DNA from 2 places in the Streptomyces sp. NPDC033178 genome. Region 2 is predicted to be linked to the other one. Evidence: riboswitches for the same ligand, from Rfam matches in the RefSeq annotation. Region 2 holds a riboswitch; the other holds the start of a gene.
The links. A riboswitch is a leader RNA that binds a small molecule or an ion and turns the genes downstream of it on or off. The one in region 2 is predicted to bind glycine.
Positions count from the first base shown of each region.

Region 1 (3,398 bases), on a different contig from region 2:
AGTACCGCCTCCAACTCGTTGCCGGGCCAGCCGACATGGGGGTGTGGGTGCGCTTGCACCGGAATGTCCTGTGCCGGGAAGTCCATCTCTCTACCGCCTGCTCGAACCGCCGTCTGCGGCTGTCGAGATTACGCGTACGCGCCCTCCCCCGCCGCAGTCCGTCCGGCTCACCGGGACCTCGGTCCGTCCGGTCACTGGGACCTCAGTCGCCGAAGTCCACCCGCCGCAGCACGTCCGCCGCCGCCCGGTCGATGAGCACCGCCGAACCGCAGCCGTCCGGCAGGTCGCCCTTCTCCACGGAACGCAAGAGCCGGCCGAACGCGCCGCGGTGCCGCGCGAACGCGTACCGCGAGACACCCCGGCCCCGCTCGCGCTGGCCGTCCAGGGCCGTGCCGGGGTCCACGTCGAGCAGCAGCAGGTGCAGGGTGCCGCCGCGCCGCCGGGCGTCCCGGGCCAGCCAGCTGCGCACCCAGGCCTGCGTCCCGCAGTCGTGCACCACGACCCCTTCGCCGGACCGCAGGGCCCGGCGCAGGCCCGCGTAGTGCGCGGCGCGGACCAGAGGCCGGTAGACCGCGTACGGCAGGAAGCGGGCGAGCCTGCCGTCCCAGCGGTCGCGGGTGTCCTGGGAGTCGATGCGGCGGCCTGTCACCGCCCGGCGCATCAGGGTCGACTTGCCGCTGCCGGGCAGGCCCGTGACCACCACCAGGTCGGACGTGCCGAAGCGGAGGCCGTGCGGGCTGTGTCCCGCGCGCTCCCGCAGATCGCGGACGACGGGCGCCGGAAGCGGGCCGCACGCCTCCCCGGCCGGGGCAGTGGGCTGCTTGGGCAGCGCGATGGCCGCGCTCGTGGCGTACGCCGTGGTCCTGTTCACCCTGATCGTCCTCCCCATGGGGTCGGGAGACCCATCCCCGTCGAGTGTAAAGAGAAGGTAATGCGCTGGTCCCCTCATTTCTGTTCTCGTCCTGCCACAGCCCCGTCACAGATCACTGTGGATGCCTGTGGATCCTGTGCGGACGCCATGCGGCCGGGCCAGGCGCCGCGCACCGCCCCCTCGCGAAGAGTCCCCTGCCGCGCCGCTCCGATGCGTGCAATGATGTGCCCGCCAACTGCATACCGGCCGCTTGAATCCGCGCGGGAGAGTTCCGGACACGTTTTTGCGTACGTGGTCCGGGCGCCGAAGGAGCAAGTCCCTCCCTTGAATCTCTCAGGCACCGTTACCGCGCGGGCGAGGCACATCTGAAAAGCGGGCCGTCCCCCTGTCACCAGGGCTTCGGCTCCACCCAAGGTGCAAGTCAGTGACCGTCCGGTCGACCGGTGGTCACGGCGAACCTCTCAGGTTCCGATGACAGATGGGGAGGAACGACCTCGCCGTCATGCCTTGGGAGCCCCACCGTGAGCAGTAACGCCCCCGTTGAACCGCGCCACACCGCGCTCGACGCCCTGCATCGTTCGCTCGGCGCGACGATGACCGATTTCGCCGGCTGGGACATGCCCCTGCGGTACGGCTCCGAGCGCGACGAGCACCTCGCCGTACGGACGAAGGCCGGTCTCTTCGACCTCTCCCACATGGGCGAGATCACCGTCACCGGGCCCCAGGCCGCCGCGCTGCTCGACTTCGCCCTGGTCGGCAACATCGGGGGTGTGAAGCCCGGCCGGGCCCGCTACACCATGATCTGCCGGGCCGACGGCGGCATCCTCGACGACCTGATCGTCTACCGGCTCGCGGAGACCACGTACATGGTCGTCGCCAACGCCTCCAACGCGCAGACGGTCCTGGACGCGCTCGTGGAGCGGGCCGAGGGCTTCGACGCCGAGGTCCGAGACGACCGGGACGCCTACGCGCTGCTCGCCGTACAGGGCCCCGAGTCCCCCGGGATCCTCAAGTCCCTCACCGACGCCGACCTGGACGGCCTGAAGTACTACGCCGGCCTGCCGGGCACGGTCGCGGGCGTCCCTGCCCTGATCGCGCGCACCGGCTACACCGGCGAGGACGGCTTCGAGCTCTTCGTGGCACCGGCCGACGCCGAGAAGCTGTGGCAGGCGCTGACCGACGCGGGCACCCCCGTCGGGCTCGTCCCCTGCGGCCTCTCCTGCCGGGACACCCTGCGCCTGGAGGCGGGCATGCCGCTGTACGGGCATGAGCTGAGCACCTCACTCACGCCCTTCGACGCAGGGCTCGGCCGGGTCGTGAAGTTCGAGAAGGAGGGCGACTTCGTGGGGCGCGAGGCGCTGACCGAGGCCGCCGCCCGCGCCGAGTCGCAGCCCCCGCGCGTCCTCGTCGGCCTGATCGCCGAGGGCCGCCGCGTGCCGCGCGCCGGATACCCGGTCGTCGCCGACGGCAAGGTCGTCGGCGAGGTCACCTCCGGCGCGCCCTCACCGACCCTCGGCAAGCCGATCGCGATGGCGTACGTCGACGCCGCGCACTCCGCACCCGGCTCGCCCGGTGTCGGCGTGGACATCCGGGGCAGCCACGAGCCGTACGAGGTCGTGGCGCTGCCCTTCTACAAGCGCCAGAAGTAGATCCTGGTCCAGCGAGCGCCGGACAGTGAACCCTGGTCCGTGAGCGTCATGAAGTGACCCTGAGCACATCCGCCCAGGTCACCCCCAGTCCCCCTGCATCAGCACTCCCCCGCGTACAGGAGAATTCAGGCCATGAGCAACCCCCAGCAGCTGCGCTACAGCAAGGAGCACGAGTGGCTGTCGGGCGCCGAGGACGGCGTCTCGACGGTCGGCATCACGGAGCACGCGGCCAACGCGCTCGGCGATGTCGTGTACGTCCAGCTCCCGGAGGTGGGTTCCGCGGTGACCGCGGGCGAGACCTGCGGCGAGCTGGAGTCGACCAAGTCGGTGAGCGATCTGTACTCGCCCGTCTCCGGTGAGATCACCGAGATCAACCAGGACGTCGTGGACGACCCCGCGCTGGTGAACACCGCCCCGTTCGAGGGCGGCTGGCTGTTCAAGGTACGGGTCGCGGAGGAGCCGAAGGACCTGCTCTCCGCGGACGAGTACACCGAATTCTCCGGCAGCTAAGGACTCCTGACCGATGTCGCTTCTGAACCAGTCCCTCCACGAGCTCGACCCGGACGTCGCCGCCGCCGTCGACGCCGAGCTGAACCGTCAGCAGTCCACCCTCGAAATGATCGCCTCGGAGAACTTCGCCCCGGTCGCCGTCATGGAGGCCCAGGGCTCGGTCCTCACCAACAAGTACGCCGAGGGCTACCCGGGCCGCCGCTACTACGGCGGCTGCGAGCACGTCGATGTGGCCGAGCAGATCGCCATCGACCGGGTCAAGGAGCTGTTCGGCGCCGAGTACGCCAACGTGCAGCCGCACTCGGGCGCCTCCGCCAACCAGGCCGCGCTGTTCGCGCTGGCCCAGCCCGGCGACACCATCCTCGGCC
Region 1 covers NZ_JBVIPT010000016.1:232,064-235,461, forward strand. The annotation lists gene ACZ5VQ_RS34750 (enhanced serine sensitivity protein SseB) at 1-86, opposite strand, end outside; gene ACZ5VQ_RS34755 (AAA family ATPase) at 203-889, opposite strand; glycine riboswitch at 1,123-1,230, shown strand; glycine riboswitch at 1,231-1,359, shown strand; gene gcvT (glycine cleavage system aminomethyltransferase GcvT) at 1,393-2,520, shown strand; gene gcvH (glycine cleavage system protein GcvH) at 2,653-3,030, shown strand; gene glyA (serine hydroxymethyltransferase) at 3,044-3,398, shown strand, end outside.
Region 1: linked by a shared signal. The riboswitch ahead of gcvT (glycine cleavage system aminomethyltransferase GcvT) and the one ahead of gcvP (aminomethyl-transferring glycine dehydrogenase) in region 2 are both predicted to bind glycine.

Region 2 (3,398 bases):
CTTCGGGGTGCATTCGGCGATGCCCATGGCGCAGGCCCGCCGGCTGGCGCCGAACGCCGCGTATCTCGTACCGCGCTTCGGCCTCTACCGGGAGGTCAGCGAGCAGGTGATGGGCCTGCTGCGGGATCTGTCGCCCCTGGTGGAGCCGCTGAGCCTGGACGAGGCGTTCGTGGACCTGGAGGCCGGTCAGACGGCCTGGGACGCGGAGTCGGCGCGGCTGACCGGGGTGAAGCTGCGCGGGGACATCAGGGCCGTCACCGGGCTGACCGGGTCCGTGGGGCTCGCCGCCTCCAAGATGCTCGCGAAGATCGCCTCCGAGCAGGCCAAGCCCGACGGGCTGGTGCTGATAGAGCCCGGCACCGAGCGGGAACTGCTCGCCCCCATGACCGTTCGTACGCTGCCGGGCGTGGGGCCCGCCACGGGGGACCATCTGCGGCGGGCCGGGATCACCACGGTCGGGGAGATCGCCGAGGCGGGCGAGGACGAGCTCGTACGGCTCCTGGGGAAGGCCCACGGGGTCGCGCTGTACGCCATGGCGCTAGCGCACGACGTGCGGCCCGTGGTGGCCGAGCGAGACACCAAGTTGGTGTCCGTCGAGGACACGTACGACGTGGACATCCATGACCGGGTGCGGGTGCGGATGGAGGTCCAGCGGCTCGCCGACCGGTGTGTGCGGCGGTTGCGGGGCGCCCATCTGTCGGGGCGGACCATCGTGCTGAAGGTGCGGCGGTACGACTTCTCGACGCTGACCCGGTCCGAGACGCTCAGAGGGCCCACGGACGACCCCGCGGTGGTGCGGGAGGCCGCCGCGCGGTTGCTGGAGTCCGTGGACACCACGGGCGGCGTACGGCTTCTGGGGGTGGGGGTCTCGGGGCTCGCCGACTACACGCAGGAGGATCTCTTCGCCCAGGCTCGGACGGCTGCCGCCGCTGCCGCCGCCGAGGAGGAGCCGGAGCACGCGGAGAAGGACGAAGCCGAGGAGGTGGCCGAGGAGCCGGTGCCTCCGGCGGAGAGACGGTGGCATGCGGGGCACGATGTGCGGCACGCCGAGTTTGGGCACGGGTGGGTGCAGGGGAGCGGGCTGGGGCGGGTGACTGTGCGGTTCGAGACGCCGGACTCCATGCCGGGGCGGGTGCGGACGTTCCGGAGCGATGATCCCTTGCTGGAGGCTGCGGAGCCGTTGCCCTTGGTGGAGCGGAGGCCTGGGGATGTGGGGGCACCTGCGGGGTCGCCTGCGGCGGGCGGGGAGGGGTGACTTCGGTGCGGGTGCGTGTGTGCGAGCGGGTTGGTTGTGGCTGGTTGCGCCGTTCCCCGCGCCCCTGAAAGCGCGGGGCTGGGGTGTGTTTGCGGGTGCGGGTCAGTTGTGGCTTGCTGCGCAGTTCCCCGCGCCCCAAAACAGACCGGCGTCGCCCTTGCCCCCTTGGAGCCCCTTACTGGGAGTCGTCCTTTCCTGCCAGGTGGCCGAAGTCGTGGTCCGGGAAGGGGGGCGGGGGGGCTATGTCCAGGCCGTAGTGGTGGTAGAGCTGGAGTTCTTGTTCGGGGGAGAGGTGGCGGCCCACTCCGAAGTCGGGGGCGTCCTTGATCAGGGCGCGTTCGAAGGGGACGCGCAGTGCCCCGTCGGCCAGCTCGCTGGGCTCCAGGGGGACGAAGGCGTCTCTGCTGAACAGGCCGGTGCGTATGGCCGCCCACTCCGGTACGCCGGTCGCGTCGTCGAGGTAGACCTCGTCGACCGTGCCGATTTTGGTGCCGTTGCGGTCGAACGCCTTGCGGCCTATCAGGTTGCGCGGATCGATGTCGGTCTGCACGGGCCCTCCAGCTGCTCGCAACTCATCCGTAAGCACTACGAAAGAGCACTTTGAGGAGGGCGGCCACTCGAGGGAACCCCGCTGGTACGCTGGGCAACGGCTGCTGACCCCGTGCGGGAGAGTCCTCCAGGCTTCATCGGAGGCGCCGAAGGAGCAAATCCTCCCCGGAATCTCTCAGGCCCACGTACCGCATGGACGAGGTCACTCTGGAAAGCAGAGCGGTGTTCGAGCTTTTTGACGGGCTCCGCTCTCACCGACGGTGAAAACCGGTGCGCCTTCGCGGGCGGCCCGGTGAAGCTCTCAGGTTGAGATGACAGAGGGGGAGGCCGTCCGGGCACCCATGCAGTGGTGCCCTCGAAGGTCGTCAGACCAGGAGGCCTCCGCAATGACCGCCCATCGTATTCCGCTCTCAGAGCTCGAACAGGGAATCCCCTTCGAGCAGCGCCACATCGGGCCCGACACCGAAGCCCGGGCCAAGATGCTCGCGCACGTGGGGTACGGCTCGCTCGACGAGCTGACGGCCACCGCGGTCCCGGATGTGATCAAGAACGCCGACTCGCTCGAACTGCCGGGCGCCCGCACCGAGGCCGAGGTTCTGGCCGAGCTGCGCTCCCTCGCGGACCGCAACCAGGTGCTGGATTCCATGATCGGGCTCGGGTACTACGGGACGTTCACGCCGCCCGTCATTCTGCGGAACGTCATGGAGAGCCCGGCCTGGTATACGGCGTACACGCCCTACCAGCCCGAGATCTCGCAGGGTCGGCTGGAGGCGCTGCTGAACTTCCAGACCGTGGTCGCCGACCTCACCGGTCTGCCGACCTCCGGGGCCTCGCTGCTCGACGAGGGCACGGCGGCCGCCGAGGCCATGGCGCTGTCGCGGCGCATGGGCAAGAACAAGAAGGGCCTGTTCCTCGTCGACGCGGACACCATGCCGCAGACCATCGCCGTGATCGAGACCCGCGCCGAGCCGACCGGCGTCGAGGTCGTCGTCGCCGACCTGAGCGACGGCATTCCGGCCGAGCTCGCCGAGCGCGAGATCAACGGCGTGCTCCTCCAGTACCCCGGCGCCTCCGGTGCCGTACGGGACCTCAGGCCCGTCGTCGAGCGGGCGCACGAGCTGGGCGCGGTCGTCACCGTCGCCGCCGATCTGCTCGCCCTGACGCTGCTCACCTCGCCCGGTGAGCTCGGCGCCGACATCGCGGTCGGTACGACGCAGCGCTTCGGTGTGCCGATGGGATTCGGCGGGCCGCACGCCGGATACATGGCCGTCCGTGAGAAGTTCGCGCGCAGCCTGCCCGGCCGGCTGGTCGGCGTCTCGGTCGACGCGGACGGCAACAAGGCGTACCGGCTCGCCCTGCAGACGCGCGAGCAGCACATCCGCCGCGAGAAGGCGACCAGCAACATCTGTACGGCCCAGGTGCTGCTCGCCGTGATGGCCGGGATGTACGCCGTCTACCACGGGCCCCAGGGCCTGAAGTCCATCGCGCGGCGCACCCACCGGTACGCCACGATCCTCGCCGCGGGTCTGAAGGCCGGCGGGGTCGAGGTCGTCCACGAGGCGTACTTCGACACGCTGACCGTGCGGGTGCCGGG
Region 2 covers NZ_JBVIPT010000010.1:9,292-12,689, forward strand. The annotation lists gene ACZ5VQ_RS24325 (DNA polymerase IV) at 1-1,255, shown strand, start outside; gene ACZ5VQ_RS24330 (PRC-barrel domain-containing protein) at 1,431-1,805, opposite strand; glycine riboswitch at 1,910-2,005, shown strand; gene gcvP (aminomethyl-transferring glycine dehydrogenase) at 2,191-3,398, shown strand, end outside.